Regions from separate parts of the Salinicola sp. MH3R3-1 genome, predicted to be linked through region 1. Evidence: predicted binding sites of a transcription regulator. Region 1 holds the regulator's gene; each other region holds the start of a gene.
What was found. The regulator sigma-54, encoded in region 1, starts transcription at its own class of promoters, with help from an activator protein. The targets are predictions, from matches to a motif close to TGGCACNNNNNTTGCTNT.
Positions count from the first base shown of each region.

Region 2: the regulator sigma-54 is predicted to act here: its motif matches at 4,497-4,514, upstream of BTW08_RS02435 (NCS1 family nucleobase:cation symporter-1).
Region 3: the regulator sigma-54 is predicted to act here: its motif matches at 5,819-5,836, upstream of BTW08_RS02220 (P-II family nitrogen regulator).

Region 1 covers NZ_MSDP01000021.1:25,321-33,255, reverse strand. The annotation lists gene BTW08_RS13795 (KpsF/GutQ family sugar-phosphate isomerase) at 1-251, shown strand, start outside; gene lptC (LPS export ABC transporter periplasmic protein LptC) at 499-1,110, shown strand; gene lptA (lipopolysaccharide transport periplasmic protein LptA) at 1,107-1,637, shown strand; gene lptB (LPS export ABC transporter ATP-binding protein) at 1,770-2,495, shown strand; gene BTW08_RS13770 (RNA polymerase factor sigma-54) at 2,633-4,084, shown strand; gene raiA (ribosome-associated translation inhibitor RaiA) at 4,203-4,511, shown strand; gene BTW08_RS13760 (PTS sugar transporter subunit IIA) at 4,521-4,997, shown strand; gene rapZ (RNase adapter RapZ) at 5,015-5,956, shown strand; gene BTW08_RS13750 (HPr family phosphocarrier protein) at 5,943-6,212, shown strand; gene mgtE (magnesium transporter) at 6,323-7,678, shown strand; gene BTW08_RS13740 (hotdog domain-containing protein) at 7,873-7,935, shown strand, end outside.
Region 2 covers NZ_MSDP01000003.1:64,936-72,870, reverse strand. The annotation lists gene BTW08_RS02455 (FAD-dependent oxidoreductase) at 1-69, opposite strand, end outside; gene BTW08_RS02450 (GntR family transcriptional regulator) at 112-774, opposite strand; gene BTW08_RS02445 (dihydrodipicolinate synthase family protein) at 853-1,800, opposite strand; gene BTW08_RS02440 (4-hydroxyproline epimerase) at 1,867-2,814, opposite strand; gene BTW08_RS02435 (NCS1 family nucleobase:cation symporter-1) at 3,020-4,447, opposite strand; gene BTW08_RS02430 (ureidoglycolate lyase) at 4,851-5,336, shown strand; gene BTW08_RS02425 (sodium:solute symporter family protein) at 5,397-6,890, opposite strand; gene BTW08_RS02420 (RidA family protein) at 7,079-7,471, opposite strand; gene BTW08_RS02415 (D-aminoacylase) at 7,525-7,935, opposite strand, start outside.
Region 3 covers NZ_MSDP01000003.1:21,399-29,333, forward strand. The annotation lists gene BTW08_RS02190 (LacI family DNA-binding transcriptional regulator) at 1-226, shown strand, start outside; gene BTW08_RS02195 (TRAP transporter large permease subunit) at 257-1,534, opposite strand; gene BTW08_RS02200 (TRAP transporter small permease) at 1,536-2,075, opposite strand; gene dctP (TRAP transporter substrate-binding protein DctP) at 2,166-3,161, opposite strand; gene BTW08_RS02210 (YifB family Mg chelatase-like AAA ATPase) at 3,551-5,071, opposite strand; gene BTW08_RS02215 (accessory factor UbiK family protein) at 5,260-5,586, opposite strand; gene BTW08_RS02220 (P-II family nitrogen regulator) at 5,898-6,236, shown strand; gene BTW08_RS02225 (ammonium transporter) at 6,262-7,512, shown strand; gene glnK (P-II family nitrogen regulator) at 7,681-7,935, shown strand, end outside.

The DNA of each region.
Region 1 (7,935 bases):
ACGGCGTGCTCGCCGGTGTCTATACCGACGGTGATCTCCGTCGAACGCTCGATCAGCGCGGCGATTTCACGCTGCTCCGGGTCGACGATGTCATGACTCGCGGCGGTAAGACGGCGACACCGGAGATGCTGGCTGCCGAAGCGGTGCGGATCATGGAAGACAACCGTATCACCGCGCTGGCCGTGGTCGAGAACGGTATTCCGGTCGGCGCGCTGCACATGCATGATCTGCTTAGAAGCGGCGTGATCTGAACTACGCGGCGTCAAGACCATGCGGCGTCAAAGCGAGAAGGACCCGCCGAGCGCGTCGTCCATCCGGGCATCTATCGCACCGTCTATCGAATCATGGACCCAAGCGTAGATCATCAGGTCGATCACGACACCGATCAGAGCACCGACAAGCGCCGATCGTTGCCGCTTGATGAATGCACGCTCGATGAATACGACCGCTATCCTAGATAGCCGATCATGACCCAATCGACCCACACGAGGAGAATCCGTGGCCAAGACGACCCGATTTCAGTCTCCCTGGTGGCGCCGCCTCGGCCTGCTGGTACTGCTGCTGGCACTGGGGGGTGGCTTGACCTATCTGGACCAGCGCGGGGACAACGATAGCGGAGAAACTCTCGGCAATACCGCGGGCGAACCCGACTACTACCTCGAGGATGCCAGCATGACCCGCTACGACGAGCAGGGCCGTGCCTACCAGCGGCTGGAAACGCCTCGCCTGGTGCATACGCCGGCCGATGACATCATTCGCACCCAGACCCCTCATGGCTACCTGACCGATGACCAGCAGCGCCAGTGGCAGGTGACCAGTGACACGGGCATCATGAATCGTAGCGGCGAGCAGTTGACGCTGGAAGGCAACGCGCGCCTGGTACAGCCGGAACAGGCCTGGAGCCTGGAGACCCGAACGCTGCATTACGACAGCCGCAAGGCGCACGTCTGGAGTGACACGTCCGCCGTGTTGCGTCAGCATGACCAGAGCATGCGTGGCGACCGCTTCGATGCCTGGATCGATGAAGATCGTATGCGCCTGACCGACAACGTGCAGGGACGCCTGCCACAGCAATCCCAGTCACAGCAACCCAAGGATCAAGGATCATGAGGCGAGAACTCGGCCAACTTCTGGTGCTGACGACGCTGGGCATCGCAAGCTTCTCGGCGAACGCGCTGGAAAGCGACGCCAGCGCGCCGATCGAGATCGCGGCGGACCAGCTCGATATCGATGACCGTCAAGGTACTGCCGTCTACACCGGCGGTGTCGACATGCAGCAGGGCAGCATGCATCTCAAGGCTGCGCGGGTCGATATCCAGCGCGCCGACAACGGTCAGGTCGGCCAGGTCACGGCCAAGGGCGGGGGCAGCGAGCGCGCCTATCTCGAACAGAAGCCGGGGGCCGACCAGGAACTGGTCAAGGGCTGGGGCGATACCGTGGTCTATCACGCCGCAGAACGGCGGGTGGAGCTGATCGGTAACGCCGAACTGCACCAGGGCGGCGATACTTTCGACGGCGCCTACGTCGAGTACTATCTCGACTCACGCCGCGTCCAGGCTCGCGCCAGCCAGGACAGCGACGGCAACAGCGACGGCCGCGTCCGCATGACGCTGACCCCGCGCGAATCGTCCCAATAGCACCTCGATCGCGCCCGGATCCCGAGGGTGCTCGAGACCCGATATTCGAAGTGAGCGGGCCAGATGCCGATCTCCGTCGCGATCGCGACGGTCTGCTCTGCCCCGCGTTGTGCCGTGACAAGGAACGACCGAATGAAAACGCTGACGGCCGCCAATCTGGCCAAGAGCTACAAGGGACGCCGCGTCGTCCATGATTTCAGCCTGACCCTGCGTCAGGGCAGCATCGTTGGCCTGCTGGGCCCCAATGGGGCCGGCAAGACCACGTCTTTCTACATGATCGTCGGCCTGGTCAAGGCGGATGCGGGAAGCGTCCATATCGACGATCACGACCTCAGTCGCGCCCCGATGCACGACCGCGCCCGCGCCGGGATCGGCTATCTGCCGCAGGAGGCCTCGATCTTTCGCAAGCTGAGCGTGGCCGACAACATCATGGCCATCCTCGAGACCCGCAAGGATCTGGACCGTGCCGGACGCCGCCATCATCTCGAGCAGTTGCTCAACGATTTTCATATCGACCACATCCGTGACAACCTCGGCATGAGCCTGTCCGGTGGCGAACGTCGCCGCGTGGAAATCGCCCGGGCACTGGCTACCGAGCCCGCCTTCGTACTGCTCGACGAACCCTTTGCCGGTGTCGATCCGATTTCGGTCGGCGATATCAAGCGTATCGTCCGCCAGCTTCGTGATCGCGAAATCGGCGTACTGATCACCGATCATAACGTGCGCGAAACGCTCGATATCTGCGATAACGCCTATATCGTCGGCGATGGCCAGATCATCGCGGAAGGTCGTCCGGACGCCATTCTCGACAATCAGCGCGTGCGTGACGTCTATCTGGGTCACGAATTCCGGCTATGACCGCCTTGCGAACCGGCACCAACTGATGCGAGCCACTGGCATGTTTCTTGCATCGTTTTCCTGCATAAGTCGTTGCACGCTACCCGATCAGTCAGTAACGTAGTCCCCTTCTCGTTGATTGTGACGATCGCCTCACCATGTCCATGAAGCCCTCGCTGCAACTTAGAGTCGGCACGCAGTTGACCATGACGCCTCAGCTCCAGCAGGCGATTCAACTCCTGCAGCTGTCGACGCTCGACCTTTGCCAGGAGATCCAGCAAGCCCTCGAATCCAATCCGATGCTGGAGCTGGAAGAACCCTATTCCGAAGAGCCCTGTTCCGAAGAAGAGTCTCAGGAAGCGCCCGAGGACGACTGGGCAAGCGATATTCCCGACCAACTGGCGCTCGACAGCGACTGGAGCGACACCTACCAGGATGCCAACGCGGGCTCGCTCAGTGGCAACGGCAGTAGCAGCGAAGACGCGCCGGATTTCGACCGCAATGCAATCGCCACCAGCCTGCACGACCATCTGTCATGGCAACTGGCGATGGGGGATTTCGACGGCCGCGAGCGCGAGCTGGGCGAATGCCTGATCGACGCCATCGGTGACGACGGCTATCTCACCGGCTCACTCGACGAGCTCGCCGCCGGCCTCCGAGCCCAGCGCGGCGAAAGCGTCAGCACGGCGGACCTCGAGCATGTTCTGATGCGAGTACAGCAGTTCGATCCCACCGGGGTCGGCGCCCGCGATCTGCGCGAATGCCTGTTGCTTCAGCTCGGCACGCTGGCGAGCGAAACCCCGCTGCTGCCCCAGGCCAAGCGGCTGGTACGTCAGTTTCTGGAGGCACTGGCCGGCAACGACCGACGCCTGCTCATGCGGCGCCTGCGCCTGGAAGAAGACGAACTCGACTGCGTCATCGCCTTGATTCGCACGCTCGAACCTCGCCCGGGGCAGCGCTTCGATACCAGTCGCGACCACTACGTGATTCCCGATCTCGTCGCCACGCCCTCCCCCGAGGGCTGGCGTATCGAACTCAACGCCGAATCACTGCCGCGCCTGCGCATCCAGCCGGACTACGCAGCGCTGATCAAACGCGCCGACAAGAGCGACGACAATATCTTTCTGCGCCAGCACCTTCAGGAGGCCCGCTGGCTGCTCAAGAGCCTCTCCAGCCGCAACGACACCCTGTTGCGCGTCGGCCGCGAGATCATGTCGCGTCAGGTCGATTTCCTCGCCCACGGCGAGGAAGCCATGAAACCGCTGATCCTGGCCGACATCGCCGGCAGCGTCGAACTGCATGAATCGACGATTTCCCGCGTCACCACCCAGAAATACATCCACACGCCTCGCGGCGTCTTCGAATTGAAGTATTTCTTCTCGAGTCAGGTCGGTGGCCAGCGAAGCGATGGCGATAGTTATTCGAGCACCGCGATTCGCGCCCGACTCAAGAAGCTGATCGGCGAGGAGCCACCGCGAAAGCCGCTCTCGGACAGCAAACTGGTCGAATTGCTGGCCCAGTCGGAAATCTGCGTCGCCCGGCGGACCGTGGCCAAATATCGTGAAGCCATGGGCATTCCCTCCTCCAGCGAACGCAAACGTCTGGCTTGAGTCCGAGCGGAAGATCAACCAACGCTCGCCAATCTACGTCAGATCGATCACGATGACTTTGCAGTGCCCTGAAAAGGGTTACAATCCGAAGTGCCATCTGCCGCAACAGGAGCGTGCCATGCAAGTGAACGTTACCGGCCACCATGTCGAGCTGACCGACGCCCTACGGGACTATGTCGGAGAGAAGCTCGTTCGTTTAGAGCGTCACTACGACAACATCACCAATGTTCAGGTCACCCTGAGTGTCGAGAAGGAGCGTCAACAGGCTGCCTGTACCCTGCATGCCGCTGGCGCCGACCTACACGCCGAGGCTAGCGAAACCGACATGTACGCCGCCATCGATTCGCTGGCCGACAAACTCGACCGTCAACTGGTCAAACACAAAGAGAAGGCACAAGCCCGCGCCCAAGGCGCTGGCGCCCGTTAACGCCTGATGATGACACTGGAAAGCATTCTGCCCCCCGAACGTACCCTTTACGGGGTCACGGGGGGCAGCAAAAAACGTCTGCTGGAATTCTTCAGCACCTTCATCGCCCAAAACACACCCAGCCTGGATAGCCAGGAAGTTTTCAGTCGTCTGATCGGCCGCGAGCGGCTGGGCAGCACGGGAATCGGTCACGGCGTTGCCATTCCCCATGCGCGCAGCCCTCACTGCAAGGTGCCGGTGGCCGGTTTCATGCGCCTGGAGGATGCGATCGACTTCGATGCGATCGATGGCGAACCGGTCGACCTGGTGTTCGTACTGCTGGTGCCGGAAGAGGCCGATGAAGCCCATCTCTCGCTGTTGGCAGAAGTCGCCGGCATCATGAGCCAGAGCAGCGTCCGCCAGCAGTTGCGTCAGGTCGAGACGCAGGCCGCGCTGCACGATGCGCTGGTCGACGCCATCCGCCACCACAGCAGCGACGACGGTTAAATCAGGACGGACAAACCATGCAGCTCGTCATCATCACCGGCCTCTCGGGATCGGGAAAATCGATCGCCTTGCAGGCGCTGGAAGATCTGGGCTACTACGCCATCGACAACCTTCCGGCCAACCTGCTGGCGCCGCTGATTGACGAGCTGCGCGGCGCGCCGCCCTCGCGGTCCAATGTTGCGGTCAGCATCGATGCCCGTAACCTCCCGGAGTCGCTAGAGCGCTTTCCGGGCCTGCTGGAGGCGGTGCGCGAGCGCGGCATCGACACCCAGGTCGTCTATCTGACCGCCGATGCCAAGATCCTGCTCGAGCGCTACTCGGCCACCCGTCGACGCCATCCGCTGACTCGCGGTAACGACATGACGCTGGCCGAGGCCATCGATCACGAGCAGGAGTATCTCGCACCGATTCGCCGCATGGCCGACCTGGTGATCGACACTCGCGGATTATCGGTACACGACCTGCGGGGGCGGATCAGCGAACAGGTCGCCAGCCACCGCGGCGGACGCCTGACCCTGACCTTCGAGTCTTTCGGTTTCAAACGCGGCGTGCCGCTGGATGCCGACATGGTGTTCGATGCACGCTGTCTGCCCAACCCGTTCTGGGATCCCGGCCTTCGCACCTACGACGGCCGCGACCAACCGGTCATCGAATTTCTGGAGTCCTATCCCGACGTTCACGCCATGGCCGACGACATTCACGCCTGGCTCGATCGCTGGTTACCGGCCTACCTGGCCAGTCATCGCAGCTACCTGACGCTGGCGATCGGCTGTACAGGGGGCCAGCATCGTTCGGTCTATCTGATCGAGCGGCTGGCTCACCATTTCCATCATGAAGCCGTCGATACCCGGCTTCGTCATCGCGAACTCGGTATTCATACCGAACTCTCGACGGCGTCGGTATCGCTGGCTGCGCCGTCAAAAGAGGCAGGATCATCCGAGCACGATGCCAACACGTGAACTTCGTCTGACCAACCGCCGCGGGTTGCATGCCCGGGCCGCCACCAAGCTGGTGCAGTGCTGCCAGCCGTTCTCCGTTCGCGTCGCCATCCACCATGGCGAACGCCGCGCGGACGCCGCCAACATCATGTCCCTGTTGATGCTCGCCGCCCCCTGCGGTACCGAATTGACCGTGGTAACCGACGGCGACGAGGAAGAGGCTGCCATGGAGGCGATCGTCGCGCTGTTCGAGGCGCGTTTTCACGAGGACGAATAGCGCTCACGCTTCCGACCCATTCGTGAACAGTGTTCTACATCCTCGTCATTTTTTTCGACGATGGTAGAATGCTCATCCTACCGCCAGTCGCTCAAGGATGACCGTTCAGGATGAGCAACAATCCCGAAAAACTGCAGCCCCGGCTGGCCAAGCTCAACGAAGCCCTCGAAAGCGGCGCACTGGACCAGGCCAGGCGCATGCTCAATCGGGGGCTGGCGCCGGTAGACGTCGCGCATCTGCTGGAGTCCACGCCGCCCAAGGAGCGCGAGATCCTGTGGGGTTTGCTGGATCCCGACCTCCACGGCGATGTGCTGCAGTATCTGGGCGACGACGTCCAGATCGAATTCCTCAACCGCATGGACGCGGAACAGCTGCTGACGGCCACCGAAGGTCTCGATGTCGACGATCTCGCCGACCTGCTGCAGCAACTTCCCAACACCGTCATCCAGGAAGTCCTCCAGTCGATGGAGGCACAGGAGCGCCAGCGGGTCGAGGCCGTCCTCTCCTATCCCGAGGATACCGCCGGCGGCTTGATGAACCCGGACGCGATCACGATCCGCCCGGACATCACGCTGGACGTGGTGCTGCGCTACCTGCGCCGCCACGAGCGCCTGCCCGATGCCACGGATACGCTGCTGGTGGTCACGCGTCGCGACGAGCTGATCGGCATTCTATCGCTCAACCGCCTGCTGGTATCGGACGTTTCGGTGCTGGTGCGTGAGGTCATGGAGACCGACTTTCACGCGATCCAGGCCATCGCGTCGGACACCGACGTCGCCACCCTTTTCCAGAAGCACGACCTGATTTCCGCACCGGTCGTCGGCATCGACGGCAAGCTGCTCGGCCGCATCACCATCGATGACGTGGTCGACGTCATCCGCGAAGACGCCGAGCATCAGGTCATGAGCATGGCGGGTCTGGACGAAGACGAAGACACCTTCGCGCCAGCACTGAGAACCAGCCGCCGGCGTGCGGTCTGGCTGGGCATCAACCTGCTCGCAGCGACCATCGTTTCCATCGCCATCGGCTTCTTCGAAGATACGATTCAGCAGATCGCCGCGCTCGCCGTGTTGATGCCGATCGTCTCCAGCATGGGCGGCATCGCCGGCTCCCAGACCCTGACCGTGATGATCCGCGGTATCGCACTCGGCCACGTCTCCGGCGCCAACGTTCGTTGGCTGCTGGTGCGCGAGCTGCTCGTCGGCATGACCAACGGCCTGATCTGGGCGGTCGTCGTGGGGACGATGTCGGTGTTTCGCTTCGACGACATTCGGCTGGGCGAGATCATCGCCATGGCGATGGTGATCAATCTGACCGTCGCGACCCTCGCCGGCACGTTGATCCCGGTGCTGCTCAAGAAGTTCAAGATCGACCCGGCGCTCTCCGGCGGCGTCCTGCTGACCACCATCACCGATGTCGTGGGCTTCGTGGCCTTCCTGGGACTGGCAACCGTCTTCTACCTGTAGCGGCGATAGCAAGACCGCGAAGGGAAACCATGCAGAGAGGCTTGTTAATCGGCCGGGTAGAAAGCCCCGTAGACAGGCCTTATATCTTCTAAAGGTCTAGTGGAAAGGCACGGGATCACCCCGCTCAAGTTTCAGGCCGCGCGGGTTTCAGGCCGCGCGGGTTCCAGGCCGCTGATGCAAGCAAGGAGACGCCAATGAACTTCCACACCCGCAAGTGGATCAAACCCGAGGATCTCAATCCCAACGGCTCGCTCTTC
Region 2 (7,935 bases), on a different contig from region 1:
GGCCCCGACAATGATGATGTCGGCATTGCTCTCTGTCTCGGGCGGAACAGGATGAGATGGGTCCGACATGCGCTACCTCACGACCGGGGCAATAGGGGAAAGGCTGACGAATCAGGCGTTGCGCAGACTCTTTTCCAGCACCGCCGCGATACCTTCCGCGGCGTCCTTGATGTGGGTTTCCAGCAACTGACAGGTTCTGTCGACATCGCCCTGGCGGGCCAGCTCCAGAAGCTGGCGATGCTCGACTTCTGCCTTCTCGATCTCGCGGGTGTAAACCAGCTGCATGCGGATATAACGCCCGGACTTGGTATTCAACTGACCGATCATGGCCAGCGTCTCGGGCAGCCCGGAGGGCGCGTACAGGGCGTGATGAAACGCGAAGTTGTAGTCGCTCCAGTTGTCGATCTGGCTGCCGGAATCGAGCGCCGCATCATACTGACGGAGAATGCTCGCGGCGTGATCGAGATCCGCCGCCGTCAGATTGGGGATCGCGTGGCGCAGCACGTAGGTCTCGAGCAGTACGCGCAGATCGAAAAGCTCGCGAATCGCCGCCACCGAGAGCTCGGTGGTGAAAGCGCCACGATGGGCGTGAAATTCCACCAGGCCTTCTGACTCCAGCGTCAGCAGCGCTTCCCTGACGGGGATGCGGCTGACGTCGTAGTCCTTGGCCAGCGCGTCTTGGCGTAGCTGCGAGCCGCCCTTGAACTCGCCGCCGAGAATGCGTTCGCGCAGATCGTCCGCCACGTACTGGGCTCGGGTCTTGAAAGTCGCCATGAAGTCTCGTCGTTTCGCAAAATCTGGATATTGTATGCAATCCATATCGCTCCCGCCGACTTTTCAGGCCCGAGCGTCTCACGCCGCGTCGAGCTGCGCCGACCACTGCGCATACCACTCGCGGAACAGCGCGTACTGGGTTTCGACGTAGCGGCGCTGCGCATCGCTCAGAGCGTCGCTCTCGTTGAAGTGCAGTTCGTAGACGCTGTCGCCGTTGAGTACCATCAGGTATTTGTAAAAAAGCACCAGATCGACGCCCTCGTCGAAGGATGAGAGCACCGCCAGCGCGGACTCCAGCTCCTGGGCCAGGCGCCGGGCTTGGGGATCGCCCTTGGCGGCTTTCTGGCTCAGCGCGACCAGCTGCAGCACTTCCCGCGGCAGCGCATTGCCGACCCCGGTGATGGCGCCGGTGGCGTTGCAGTTGACGAAACCGTGGAATACCTGGGTATCGACCCCCACCATCAGGCTGACGTCGTCATCCTGAGAGGTGATGTGCTCGGCCGCGTAGCGCAGGTCGTTTGCACCGCCGAACTCCTTGAACCCGATCAGATTGGGATGTTCGCGACGCAGCGCGAAGAACAGCTCGGCGCGGGTGGCGAAGCCGTAATAGGGGCTGTTGTAGATCACCGCCGGCAGCTCAGAAGCGGCTTTCAGAATCGCCGAGAAGTGCGCCTTCTGCGCCGCGGGCGCGGTACCGCGAGAGAGCACGCGAGGAATGACCATCAGCCCCCGGGCGCCGACCTTGGCCGCGTGGGCGGCGTGGGAGACGGCTTCCTTCGAGTTGACCGCGCCGGTGCCGACGATGACGGGTACGCCGGCGGCAACCAGTCGCGCCACGCCTTCCTGGCGTTCGGCCTCGCTCAGTAGCGGCCAGTCGCCCATCGAGCCGCAGTAGACCACCCCGCGCATGCCGAGATCGACCAGCTCGCGTCCCTTGGCAACCAGCGCGTCATAGTCGGGCGTGCGATCGGCGGTGCAGGGGGTCATCAGGGCAGGAATGCAGCCGGTAAAGATGGAGTCGTTCATGGTTGTCCTCTGGAATCTGTTGATGATCTGTCGGGATGAGCCTACGGATGGCTATTTCCCGTATGGCTACGACGCGGTAATGCCCCAGGCGAACGGGTCGTTCTCGTCGATCAGTAGCGTGGCATCGGCGGTCATGTAGGCGCTGCCGGTGATGGAGGGCAGTACCCGTTCGCCCTCCCACTCGTAGCGTCCCTCGAAGCGGCTGCCGGTGATGCTGGCCTGGACCCAGGTCTCGCCGGGAGCCAGCTTGCCGTCGGCGGCGAGACAGGCCAGCTTGGCGCTGGTGCCGGTGCCACAGGGGGAGCGGTCGTAGGCCTTGCCGGGGCAGAGCACGAAGTTGCGGCTATCGGCCGGGTTTTCCGCGCCAGCGTCGTCGGCGAACAGCTCGACATGATCGATATGGCCGCCGTTTTCACCGGTGATCTTCTGGGCGTCCAGCGCCTGGCGGATCGCCCAGGTAAAGGCCGTCAGCGCCTCCTCGTTGGCCAGGGTCACCGTCTGATCATGCTCGCCGACCAGAAAGAACCAGTTGCCGCCCCAGGCGATATCGCCATGCACCACGGCGTAGCCCGGCACCTCGACCGGCACGCGCTGGCGGTAGCGATAGGCGGGCACGTTGCGCACCGTCACCATGCCGTCCTGGTGCAGCGTGGCGCTGACCGGACCGACGGTGGTGTCGATCTTGTGTTCGCCGGGCGCGATCATTCCGAGATGATGCAGCGATGCCACCAGACCGATCGTGCCGTGGCCGCACATGCCCAGGTAGCCTGAGTTGTTGAAAAAGATCACGCCGCAGGTCGCGCCTGGCGTAACCGGTTCGCAGTAGAGCGCGCCGACCAGTACGTCATTGCCACGTGGCTCCAGCAGGCAGGCGCGCCGCCAGTGATCGTGGGATTCGCGCAGCGCGTCGCGCTTCTCGACCAGCGTGTCGCCCGGCAAGGTCGGGAAGCCGTTCATGACCAGGCGCGTCGGCTCTCCCCCGGTATGGGAGTCGATGACATGGATGCGCTTCATGCAGGCTTTCCTCTGATCTGGACGGGCTCGCAAGCTTCGGAGCAAGCATCGGGGTGCGTGATTCACGCATTGTAGATTTTATACAATCTTCGCGACGCAATGTGAAGCCGTGTCGTAAGGGAAATCCAGCGTGACACAAAAAAACGGCGCGGAAGGCGCCGGTAAGGGAGAGAACGCTAGGCGTTCAAGGAGACAGAGCGGACGTCTACGAGGCGACGGCCGCCGCGGCGGTAGCGCGGCGCATCGCCATCGAATAGAACGTCGCACCGAGCGCGCCGCCGATGAACACCGAGAAGTGGCCGAGATCGCCCAGCGGCAGGAAGTTGATCACGATGCCGATCACGCTCGCCGCGATCACCGCCTTCACCGCCGCCGGATTGAAACCGTTGCGATACCAGTAGGGGCCGTCGGGATCGACGCTGAACAGGGCATCGACATCGATATGCCCGCGGCGGATGCGGTAGTAGTCCATGATCAGGATGCCGTAGAGAGGGCCGATGGCCGCTGCCAGCAGATCGACGGTGTAGTGGATGATCTCCGGGTTGCTGAACAGGTTCCACGGAGTCAGAAAGATCGAGCCGACGGCGGCGATGAAGCCGCCGGTGCGAAAGCTGATCTTGCTCGGTGCCATGTTGGAGAAGTCGAACGCCGGGGCGACGAAATTGGCGACGATGTTGATACCGATGGTCGTCGTCACGAACGTCGCGGCCCCCAGTACGGCGATAAAGGTGTTGTCGAGGCGCGAGACGGTCTCGATCGGGTCGTCGATCATCTCGCCAAATACCGGAATCGTCGCCGAGACCATCATCACCGTGGTCGCCGAGAACACCAGGAAGTTGACCGGCAGGCCCCAGAAGTTGCCGCGTTTGACGTCATCGAAGGTGCGCGCATAGCGGGTGAAATCGCCAAAGTTGAGCGTCGGGCCGGCAAAATAGCCGGCGACGATGGCGGCCGCGATCACCATCTGCCACAGCTGTTCGCCGGGAGAGAGCTGGATATCGCTCAGGGTAAAGCTGATATTGGCCCAGCCCGCCTGCCACACCAGCCAGGCGGCGAGCGCGAACATCACCAGATAGACCGCCGGGCCGCTCCAGTCGATGAAGCGCCGGATCGAATCCATGCCGCGCCAGAATACGATCGCCTGCAGACACCACAGCAGCATGAAGCTGATCCAGCCCAGGTAGGAGAGCCCCAGGAAGCTGGGTCCGGCCAGCGATTCCATGCCGGGGAACAGGCGCAGGATCACGATGGTCAGGGCGTTGGAGGCGAGAAACGTCTGAATGCCGTACCACACCACCGCGATCAGGCCGCGAATCATCGCCGGAATGTTGGCGCCCAGTACACCGAACGAGAGCCGACAGATGACCGGGAACGGCACTGCGGCTTTCTGGCTCGGCCTCGCCATCAGGTTGGCGAAGATCTGGACGATGCAGATGCCCACCAACAGCGAGATCAGCACCTGCCAACCGGCCAGGCCGAGCGCGAACAGGCTGGCGGCGACCACGTAGCCGCCGACGCTGTGAACGTCGGAGAGCCAGAAAGCGAGGATGTTGTACCAGTTCCAGTTCTGCGTGGTTGGCGCCAGGTCGGCGTTGTAGAGCCGATCGCTGTAGCCGGGAGGTTGTTGCGACATGGCGTGTGCCCTCCGCGGGGCCGTCTTGTGATTGTGATCCCATTTTTTGTATACAAGATGTGTGCCATTTTGGCCATTAACGATGGTCTAAGGTTGTCGCAATTGGGCAGGAGACGGTCGGCGACGAATAATCACGTCGCAGACCAAGGCGTTAGGCCGTGGGGTTTCATAAGGACCTGTTCGCTGGATCTCGGTAAAGCGCGCTCTACAGAGACCATTAAACAGGTTTAGAAGCTCATGATGAGTGGCAGAGCATGATCAAGGCGCAAAATATTGATCCTCTGCACTCTATCGGTGCGAGAAACGGTATCGATGGGTTTTTGTGTACGATAGCCGGATTCAGGAAGCCGAAACCAACATTTGCGGCCGACATTTGAAGCTGATCAAAAGGGGAATAGAGATCATGATGGAATTGACCGCGCGGCCCCTGACGGCGGAGGCTTTCGCGCCGTTCGGCGACGTGATCGATGCGCGCACCAGCGCCGCTTTCCCGATCAACAACGGGCGTACCCAGCGACATCACGATCTGGCTCGGGTGGAGATTCTGGACGCGCCGTCACGAGCGCTGATTAGCGTGTTCGTGAGCCAGCCGGTCTCGTTGCCGTTGGAGATCGAGCTGCTGGAGCGCCATCCGCTGGGCAGCCAGGCGTTCATGCCGCTGCACGAGGAGCGCTTCATCGTCGTGGTGGCGCCGCCGGGAGACGAGATCGATCCGATGAGGGTCTGTGCCTTCGTCACCGACGGTCGCCAGGGCGTCAACTATCGCGCCGGTACCTGGCATGCGATCCATTCGGTGCTGGAACATGAAGGCGAGTTTCTGGTCGTCGACCGCGGCGGCTCGGACAATCTCGACGAGCGACCGATGGCGATTCGGGTGCTGATGGCATGACATGGAACGACGACGCCCCACTAGAGAGCGGGGCGTCGAAGGCATCATCTTGCCATTGGCTCAGACCGATTTGCTGCCGCTGATCGCCGCAGCCGGATCTTCATCCAGCTCCATGCGCTCGCGTTCGTCATCGATGATCTTGAGCGCCTGCTCCGGAGTCACTTTGGAGGCCGGCGTGACCAGACTGACCACGACGCCAACGACCAGCGCGACCAGCACCGCCGGAATGCTGGGGTTGCCCCAGAAGGCCGTCCAGCTATCCACGTTGATCACCGCCAGAGACGTGGCAGACGCAGCGATCAGCGTAGCGATGGCGCCCTGCCAGTTGTAGCGTGGCCAGAAGCGTCCCAGCACGCCACATACGAACATCCCGGCCATCACGGTCGCGATCATGCTGGTGATATAGCTGATGACGTTGTTGGAGGTCAGCGCGAACAGCAGCGCCAGGCCGATGGTGGCGACCAGCGCCAGCCGTGACAGGCCCACGACCTTGCGGGCCGACGGCGTGTGACCGGTGAACAGCACGTAGACGTCGCGCAGCAGGATCGAGACGCCAGCGATGGCATCCGAACTCGCGCTGGACATGGTCGCCGACAGCCCGGCGACCAGCAGCAGCAGGCCGAGCCACAGCGGCAGGATCTCGGTGGCTAGGAACGGGAAAGCGAAGTTGCTGTTGTCGAGGCTAGGGTTCAGCGCATGGGTCGCCATGCCGATGATCGCCGGAATGATCGAGAAGAACAGATAGAGGACGCCGGTGATGATGAACGACTTGCGCACCGAGCTGACCGAGTTGCCGGAGTAGATCCGCTGGCGGTAGGAGGGCGTTGCCAGCACGCCGACGGCGATGACGGCGGCGAGAGAGATCGCCGGTATCAGTCCGATCTTGTCGACACCCAGGAAACTGGTGGCCGCGACATCCATGTTGGTGCCGAGACCCGAGAAACCGCCGACTTCGACCAGCGCGATGATCGCCATCACGATGAAGCCGACGAACAGGATCACGGCCTGCACGGTATCGGTCCAGATCACCGCCATGTAGCCACCGATCACGCAGTAGATACCGAAGCCCAGCGCGACCAGAATGCGCGCCGTGGTCAGATCGATCCCCGCCATCCACGACAGATAGAGCCCGCCGCCGAGAATGTGCGCGCCCAGCCAGCCGATGCAGGCGATGTAGATCAGCACGGCGACGATGTTGCGAACCCAGCGATTGGCACCGACGTAGTAGGAAAGCTCTTCGCTCATGGTCATGAAGCGGAAGCGGCGAACCGGCGCGAAGCACAACGCCAGCAGGATCACGCCGATGGAGCCGCCGATACCGTAGAGCGCGCCGGCCCAGCCGTTGGCGTAGCCGAAACCGACGGCGCCCATGCTTGAACCGGTGCCGACCATGGTCGCCACCGTGGTACCGATGGTCAGAAAGATCGGGACGCTACGTCCGCCGAGCAGGAAATCGTCGCCGCTGCCGCGACTGTTGCGAGAAACCCACCACCCGAACGCGATCATGATGATCACGTAGGCGATAAAGGTCCCGAGGAAAACGTGACTGTTCATAATGACCTCTTATAATTGTCGTTCCGGTCGTTGCCGCGACCGGAGCAGTGTGGAATGTCATGGCCTATGGGGTTTTTCACTGCGGTCGCGCCCTTGCCGGGGCGCGGCCACCTTTCTTGCAGATGTTCCAAAGCGTCTCTTCAACGCATTCGATCAACTTTCGGGCGATGCGTACGCGCAGGCGCTTATCAGGCGCGATCAGCGCGATAGCACTTGATGTCGACCTCGACCTTACAGTCCACCACCAGATCCTGAACGCTGCAGATCCGCGCCGGCGGGTGATCGCCGAACACTTCCTTGAACACCTTGTTGAACGAGCTGAAATAGCGCGCGTCGGTGAGCACGGCAGTGACATGGACCACGTCTTCCACGCCGTAGCCGGCTTCCTCGGCGATCTTCAGGCAGTTGGCGAACGCCAGCCGCGACTGCTCGACGATGCTGCCTTCGACGACTTCGCCGTCGGTCATCGGAGTCTGGCCGGAGACGAACAGCCAGCCGGCCGCTTCGGTGGCGCGGGCGAAGGGCAGTTTCTGGCCACCGGTGCCGACGCCGCCTTCGACGCCATAACGTTTGATGCTCATACGGTTTTCTCCTGGGTTGTCTCAATGATCGGATGGGTAATGCGAGTGAAAAATCATGACGCCGTGCGGGAAGGCCGAGCCGACAGCCGGACCTGACGCCGCAGCAGTCGTCCGGCCCTATGTTCGCTGGCCTCGCCCTGGCGATAGCTGACCACGCCGTTGACGACGACCAGCTCGATGCCGCCTGCTCTGGCGATCGGCGCGGTGTAGGTCGCGGTGTCCTCGAGCGTGTCGAGGTCGAACAGCACCAGATCGGCAAAAGCGCCGACACGGATTTCGCCGCGATCGGTCAGGCCGAAGTTGGCGGCGGAAAGCCCGGTCATCTTGCGCACCGCCTCGGTCAGCGGCAGCAGTTGCAGGTCGCGACTGTAATGCGCGAGCACCCGCGGAAACGCGCCCCACAGCCGCGGATGCGGATGCGGATCGTTGGGCAGGCCGTCGGAGCCGACCATCGACAACGGATG
Region 3 (7,935 bases), on a different contig from region 1:
GTTAAAGGGCGTGCTCGTACCCGATGATATGGCGGTAGTCGGCTTTGACGGCCTATCTACTTCTGCTCGTCCCATTTACGACCTCACGACTATCGAACAGCCATTGCCGATGATGATCGAGCGGGCTTTCGCCATGCTCGCCAGCCGCTTTCAAAACCCGCGACTCCCCGATGAAACGGTTAGTCTCAAAGGGGAGCTCATCATCCGAGGCTCAAGTGGCAATTAACCCGATTACTTCATGGTTCGAGCATGGAGCTCAGCCATAAAATGGAATATAGAGCACTATTTGTGGGAAGAAATAGATAATGAATACAGTCGCCAACATGATCGCCACATAAGGCAGGACCCCCCGCACCACGTCTTTTAATGGCGAGTTTGCCACTGACTGTATGACGAAAAGGTTCATACCGACGGGTGGCGTAATCAGCGCCAACTCGATCATCAAGACAAAGAAAACCCCGAACCAAACCGGATCAATGCCGTGCACGCTCAGCGAAGGCAATAGAATCGGTAGAACGATAAGGATCATCGCGATCCCCTCGAGAAACAGCCCCAGAACCAGCAGCACCATCATCACGATCAGGAAAAACATAAACGGCGTTGCCACGCTGGCGGCGATCCAGCTCGATACTTCATAGGGAATGCGGTAGAGCATAATGCCTTTGCCGAAAACATTGGCGCCGGCAATGATCAGCAACAGCTTCGAAGTCGTCAGACCCGCTTCTCCCACTGCCTCTCGCAACTCGCGCAGGGTGATGGTGCGCTTCAAAACCAGAACGTAAACCAGCGTCAGTACTAGCCCAACGGCTGCCGATTCGGTCGGAGTAAAGGCCCCAGCATAGATTCCGCCGATCATTACCAGCGCAATGGCGATGGTCGGCAGCGCCCGAGCCGAAGCGCGCAGTCGCGCCTCCAGCGACAGGCGCTGGGCTTCGACCATCGGCGCACCGCCTGTAAACGAGCGAAACACGCAGTAGAGCAGAAATAGCGTGATCAGCAACAACCCCGGCCCAATGCCAGCCAGAAACATGCTGGCGGTGGACTGCTCGGCCACTGCCGCGTAAACAATAAGCGGAATCGACGGTGGAATGAGAATACCGAGGGTAGCTCCGGCTGCCAGCGTACCCATGACAAAGCGTCGATCGTAGCCACGGCTGGTCATTTCGGGTATCGCCACTGTACCGATCATCGCCGCTACCGCGACCGACGAGCCCGAAATTGCTGCGAAGATGCCGCAGGAGACGATAGTTGCCACCGCGACCCCACCGCGAACGTGACCGAGCCAGCTCTGTACCGCGTCGAACAAATCCCGCGCCACTCCGGCCTTGAGCAGAATGTTAGAAGTCAGCAGAAATACCGGCACGGCCAGCAGGATGAAGCTATTGGTCGAGCCCAGGAACTCTTGGGGGATGCTCGCTAGCGGTACTCCGAGCGAGAGAATGAGCGCTATCCCCATAAGGGTTAGCGTGATGCCGACGGGAATGCCGATCAGCAGGAGGGCGAGAAGCCCACAGAGGATGACCAGGGTATCCATTTCAGTGTGTATCCCCGCTCATTTGAGGATCGGAGAGGCGTTCGCCGGTCATGCCGATCCATGCCATCTCGAGCAACGCCTGGACCGCAAGCAGTACAAAACCGATGACCAGAGACAAATGAAATATCCAGTAAGGCAACGAGAGTCCGGTTGCCGTGAACCGACCGACTTCAATCGACTGAAGCATCTGTACGAAGGCGAACCAGCCGACCAATGCACCGACACCCAACAACGCCAGTAATTGCAGAAAATCCAGCGCCAGCCCAACGCGACCACTCACACTGTTGCGTAATAGGGTGATCGCGATCATCTGACGCTGGTTGAGACATGGAGCCAGTAGCAAAAAGGTCGCCCAGACCATGCCGACGCGAGACATCTCCTCGACCCAGGCGGTAGGGTTCGAGAAAAAGTAGCGTGACACGACCTCGTAGGCCACGGCGATGCCAATCAAAAAGTAGATCCACGAGGCGGCCTCGCCTAAGCCACGCATGCATCGCCGCCAAGCGAGGAGGATGGTTTCAAAGCGGTTGCGGGACATCATTGTTCTCTCATTGCATTCACAATACGGACGCTCGCGGCCGATCAAGCAAAGCGCGCGAGCGTGCATAGGCGCAGGAGGTCAAGACCTGAATCATTGGATCTTTACAGCTTCTTCGAAGACCTTACGTGAAGCCTCATCACCGTTCTTATAAAAATTATCGGCTACAGATCGCGAAGCTTCCTGCCATTTGGCGCGCTGTTTGTCGTCAAGCTCGATCACGGTCATACGACCAGCAAGGTCCTTCTTGACTTGCTCGGTTTCCTCGACGATTTCCCTAGTGAGATCCGCCTCGAGATCTTGGCCGGCCTTCTTGAAGACCTCGCGCTGCCCGTCACTAAGCCCGTCCCAAACTTGCTGGTTCATCAGCGCGAAGTGGGTCTCGTACATATGGTTGAGCGCGGTGACGTAATCGGTAACTTCATAGAGCCGGCGATCAAGCACCGAGGGCCAGCCGGTCAGGCCGCCGTCGACGATACCGCGCTGCAGAGCTAGGAACTGTTCGCCACCGCTGGTCACTACTGCCGACCCGCCGACCGACTCGATAAAGTCACTGACCGTGGAACCAAAAGTGCGGATCTTCATACCTTTAATATCGTCGGGGACACGCACAGGCTGGTCGCGAGTAGCCAGAACGATCGAGCCATAGGGAATCCAAAAAGGCGCCACAAACCCTTTCTTGTGCATCTCGTTGTCGAGCAGATCACGAATCGGGCTACCCGGCGTTACTGACTTTTCGAGTTTTTCCGGTGTATCGAAGAAAAATGGCACCGCGAAGATGTTAAAAGCAGGAATAGTGCCGGCGAGAATAGACGCCGAGGCAACACCGATATCCACGGTGCCATTATTCACGGCCTGATCCATCTGCTGGTCGGTAACCAGCGACTGGGCCGGATAGACCTGGAACTCGATATCTCCGTGAGTACGCTTCGTTACTTCATCGGCGAAGCGCTGGACGCTCCGGGTCAGGTAGTGCTCGGCAGGAACACTGGTTGCGATCCGGATCGTCTTCTCGGCGGCCATACCGGGCTGTGACAAGGTCAGAAGCGCTGGGGCGAGTAAACCCATAATCAATTTACGCATCATCATTCGCTCTCCATTGTGTTGAGGTGCGCGTGAACAACAGCTGTTGTAATGACCAGAAGTGCGCAAACGGTTGCACGTCCGCCGTTAGTAAAAGTCGTGCGCCGTGATGAGGTCAATAAGCGCTTCGTATAATGCGCATCCTCACAGAGGTAGAAACGCCCGAATGGGAAGTTCAAGATACAATCATCAAGAACCAATCCAGCTGGCCATAACCGATTTTCTCCGCCAGCTGCGAATTGCCGACCCGCTCTCCACCACTCAGATCGGTTAGGAGTAGCGCTACTCGCCGGCACGCGATGATAAGCGTGCGCGGAAGGATTGAGTCGATCTAGGATGACTGGCAACGCTTGCCGCGGTGCCGAGAGCCGAGAGCTGATCGACGTTTTCTGACGTCAGGCGCGCATGGGGTCGCTGGCGTTCAGCATCCGATCGAGCTGGCGATAGCCGATCGCTTCCATCAGCTGCGCCTTGCCGACCCGCGCCTCACCGCTCAGATCGGCCAGAGTCAGCGCCACTCGCAGCACGCGGTGATAGGCGCGCGCCGAGAGATTGAGCCGGTCCAGCACGCTGGCGAACCATTGGCGCTCGTCCGTCGATAACGCACACGCCGCCTCCAGCTCGGGCCCCGGCAGGCGGGCGTTGAGCCAGCCTCGCGCCTGCTGGCGCCGGCGGGCGGCCAGCACCCGTTCCAGCACACTGGCGGATGACTCCCCCGGCGTCTGGTCGGTCAACTGGGTGGCGGGTAGCGCCGGCACCTCGACCTGAAGATCGATGCGATCCAGCAGCGGCCCGGACAGCCGCGACTGATAGCGCTGGATCTGCGCGGCGCTGCAGTGGCAACGCTTGCGCGGGTCGCCGAGGTGCCCGCAGGGGCAGGGGTTCATGGCGGCGACGAGCTGGAAGCGGGCCGGAAAGCGGCGCTGATGATTGGCCCGGGAGACCAGAATCTGCGCCGACTCCATCGGCTCCCTCAGCACCTCCAGCACGTGGCGGTCGAACTCGGGGAGTTCATCCAGAAACAGCACGCCCTGGTGCGCCAGCGATATCTCGCCGGGGCGCGGGCGCGAACCCCCGCCCACCAGCGCCACGCTGCTCGACGTATGATGCGGGTTGCGGAACGGCCGCTGGCCCCAACGCTCCAGAATCGGCAGCCCGCAGACCGAGCGCACGGCCGCGACTTCGAGCGATTCGTCTTGGGTCAGCGGTGGCAGGATACCGGCCAGACGGCTCGCCAGCATGGTCTTGCCGGTGCCAGGCGGCCCCGCCAGCAGCAGGTTGTGACCGCCGGCGGCGGCGACTTCCAGTGCCCGGCGCGCCTGGTGCTGGCCTTTGACATCCGCCATGTCCGGCGGTGCCACGCGCGACTGGTGGGGCGCCTCAAATTGGTGCACCGGGAGTTTTTCCCGACCCAGCAGATGCCCCACCACCTGCAGGATATGCCCCGCCGCGAACACCTCGACGCCATCGGCCAGCGCCGCCTCGTCGGCATTGGCTAGCGGAACGATCAGCCCCCGCCCGGCCCGGCGCGCCGCCAAGGCCGTGGGCAGTACGCCCGTGACCGGGCGCAGCGAGCCATCCAGGGCCAGTTCGCCGACGATTTCGAGGGTCGCTGCAGATTCCACCGGCACCTGGCCGGACGCCATCAGGATGCCCAGGGCGATCGGCAGATCGAAACGCCCGCCGTCCTTGGGAAGATCGGCGGGCGCCAGATTGAGCGTGATGCGACGTGAGGGAAATTCAAAACCCGCGTTGATGAGCGCGCTGCGTACCCGCTCGCGACTCTCCTTGACCGCGGCATCCGGAAGCCCGACCAGCGTCAGCCCCGGTAGACCGTTGCTGAGGTGAACCTCGATCAAGACTTCCGGCGCCTCGAGTCCGAGGCTGGCGCGAGCGCGCACGATGGCAAGGGTCATGTCGTCTCCCAGGTCGGCACCTGGGCGGTCGCCGCAGGCCAAAGAGTCGCCGGGCGGCGCCTCCTCAACCAACACAACTACATATTGTTACGTGTTTTCGCAACCTTTGGTGACCATTGTCGGCCCCGGTAAGCGGTTTCCCGATTGTCCGTCATCCAGCGATGACACATCTTCGTGACCGCGCTCGATCAGGGCTTCTTGCCGTGAGCACTGCCATCCACGTCGTCCGCGGGCGGGGTTACCGGCTCTACCCTGGGCTGCGCCGCCTGCTCGCTCTTCAGAGTATTTTCCAGTGCCGCGACCTGCTCTTCCAGCGCTTCGACACGCTCACGCGTGCGCTGCAGCACCTCCATCATGATATCGAAGTCCTCTCGCGAAACGATCTCCATGCGCTCGATCGCCCCGCGGAGTACGCCCTGCATGTTGCGCTGGATATCTCCCGGCGCCTGGGACGCGCCGTGGAGTTTGTCGCCCAGCTGCTTGGTCAGACGTTCGAATCGATCCTGTGCCGACATGACGTTATCTCCTTGAGGGTCGGATGCCTTGATGGCTTGCCGTTCAGCATACGCAAAGTTGTGCCGTAACGCCTGCGCTCGACCGCCCGGATCCGGCTGCTCACGAAAGGTGCGGCCTCGAAAGAGACGTGCATTATTTTGGTGCAATTCAGAGTTGCACGATCGGTAGCGGTAACACGAAAAGCCATAAAAATAACGATAGATAGCTGATTTATATATCTTAAAACTCAGCTGGCACGCTTCATGCGTATACCCCAAGGGCGCAAGCCGACTCGACTACGGGCCGACTCGACTATGGGAGAGGTAAAGGGATGAAACTCATCACCGCCATTATTAAACCCTTCAAGCTCGACGATGTGCGTGAAGCATTGGCCGATAACGGCGTGCAGGGCATCACCGTCACAGAAGTGAAAGGGTTTGGTCGCCAGAAAGGCCATACCGAGCTTTATCGCGGCGCGGAATACGTCGTCGATTTCCTGCCGAAGGTGAAGGTCGAGGTTGCCGTCGACGACGAGCGCGTCGATGGCGTGCTGGACTCGATTCGCAATGCGGCCAACAGCGGCAAGATCGGCGACGGCAAGCTGTTCGTCACGCCACTCGAAGATGTGATCCGGATTCGAACCGGGGAACGCGGGGCCGACGCCGTTTGACGGCGCGGAACGAGGAGACAAAAGAATGAATGATCAAGTGGTTCAACTTTCCTACGCACTCGACACCTTCTACTTTCTGGTGACGGGCGCTCTGGTGATGTGGATGGCGGCCGGTTTCGCCATGCTCGAGGCGGGGCTGGTCCGTGCCAAGAACACCACCGAGATCCTGACCAAGAACGTGGTTCTCTACGCCATTGCCTGCACCATGTATCTGCTGGTCGGCTATCACATCATGTACTCGAGCGAGAGCGGCGGCTTCTTCCCCAACCTGGGTTTCCTGATCGGTGCGGAACACAGCGTCGACGACGTGATGTCCAGCGGCGGCGATGTCTACTACTCCGCTCGCTCCGACTTCTTCTTCCAGGTCGTGTTCGTTGCTACTGCCATGTCGATTGTCTCCGGCGCCGTTGCCGAGCGCATGAAGCTGTGGGCGTTCATGCTCTTCGCCGTCGTCATGACCGGCTTCATCTATCCGGTTCAGGGCTACTGGAAATGGGGCGGTGGGTTCCTCGACGCAGCCGGTTTCCAGGACTTCGCCGGTTCCGGTGTCGTCCACCTGTGTGGCGCGACAGCCGCCTTCGCCGGGGTTCTGCTGCTGGGCGCACGCAAGGGCAAGTACGGCAAGAACGGCGCCATCTACGCGATCCCGGGCTCCAATCTGCCGCTGGCGACGCTGGGCACGTTCATCCTGTGGCTGGGCTGGTTCGGTTTCAACGGTGGCTCGGAACTGATGGTCTCCAATGTCGGTGAAGCCAATGCCGTCGCCCAGGTCTTCGTCAATACCAATGCGGCCGCTGCCGGTGGCGTCATCGCCGCGATCATCCTGGCCAAGCTGTGGTTCCGCAAGGCCGACCTGACCATGGCGCTGAACGGCGCGCTGGCTGGCCTCGTGGCCATCACTGCCGAGCCGCTGGCTCCCACCGCCCTTGGCGCGACACTGATCGGCGCCGTCGGCGGCCTGCTGGTGGTCGTCGCCATCGTGACGCTGGACAAGGTCAAGGTCGACGATCCGGTCGGCGCGATCTCGGTTCACGGCGTGGTCGGCATCTGGGGCCTGATCGCGGTGCCCTTCTCCAACGGTGATGCGACGTTCGCTGCGCAGCTGCTGGGAATCGTGACCATCTTCGCCTGGACCTTCATTGCCAGCCTGATCGTGTGGGGCATCATCAAGGCAGTGATGGGTATCCGAGTCTCCGAAGAAGAAGAATATGAAGGCGTCGATATCGCGGAATGCGGTATGGAAGCCTATCCTGAATTCAACGTCGGCAAGAAGTGAGCCGACACACCGAGTGAGCTGGCGTGCTCCCCTGGCCCCCTTCGGGGGGCCTTTTTTAATTCCCGCGATCGGCGGTGTATGCTTAAACTAACAGTCGTATGGCATCCGTAAGGCCACTCCAAGACTTGAGCGCACATCATCCGCCTATCGCATGCGAGGAGAACTTCCATGAAACTGGTTACCGCCATCATCAAACCGTTCAAGCTGGACGACGTGCGTGAGTCTCTATCCGAGATCGGCGTGCAGGGCGTCACCGTGACCGAGGTCAAGGGTTTCGGTCGTCAGAAGGGCCACACCGAGCTCTACCGCGGTGCCGAATACGTGGTCGACTTCCTTCCCAAGATCAAGCTCGAGGTCGCCGTCGACGACTCCATGAGCGACCAGGTGATCGACGCGATCACCAAGGTGGCCAACACCGGCAAG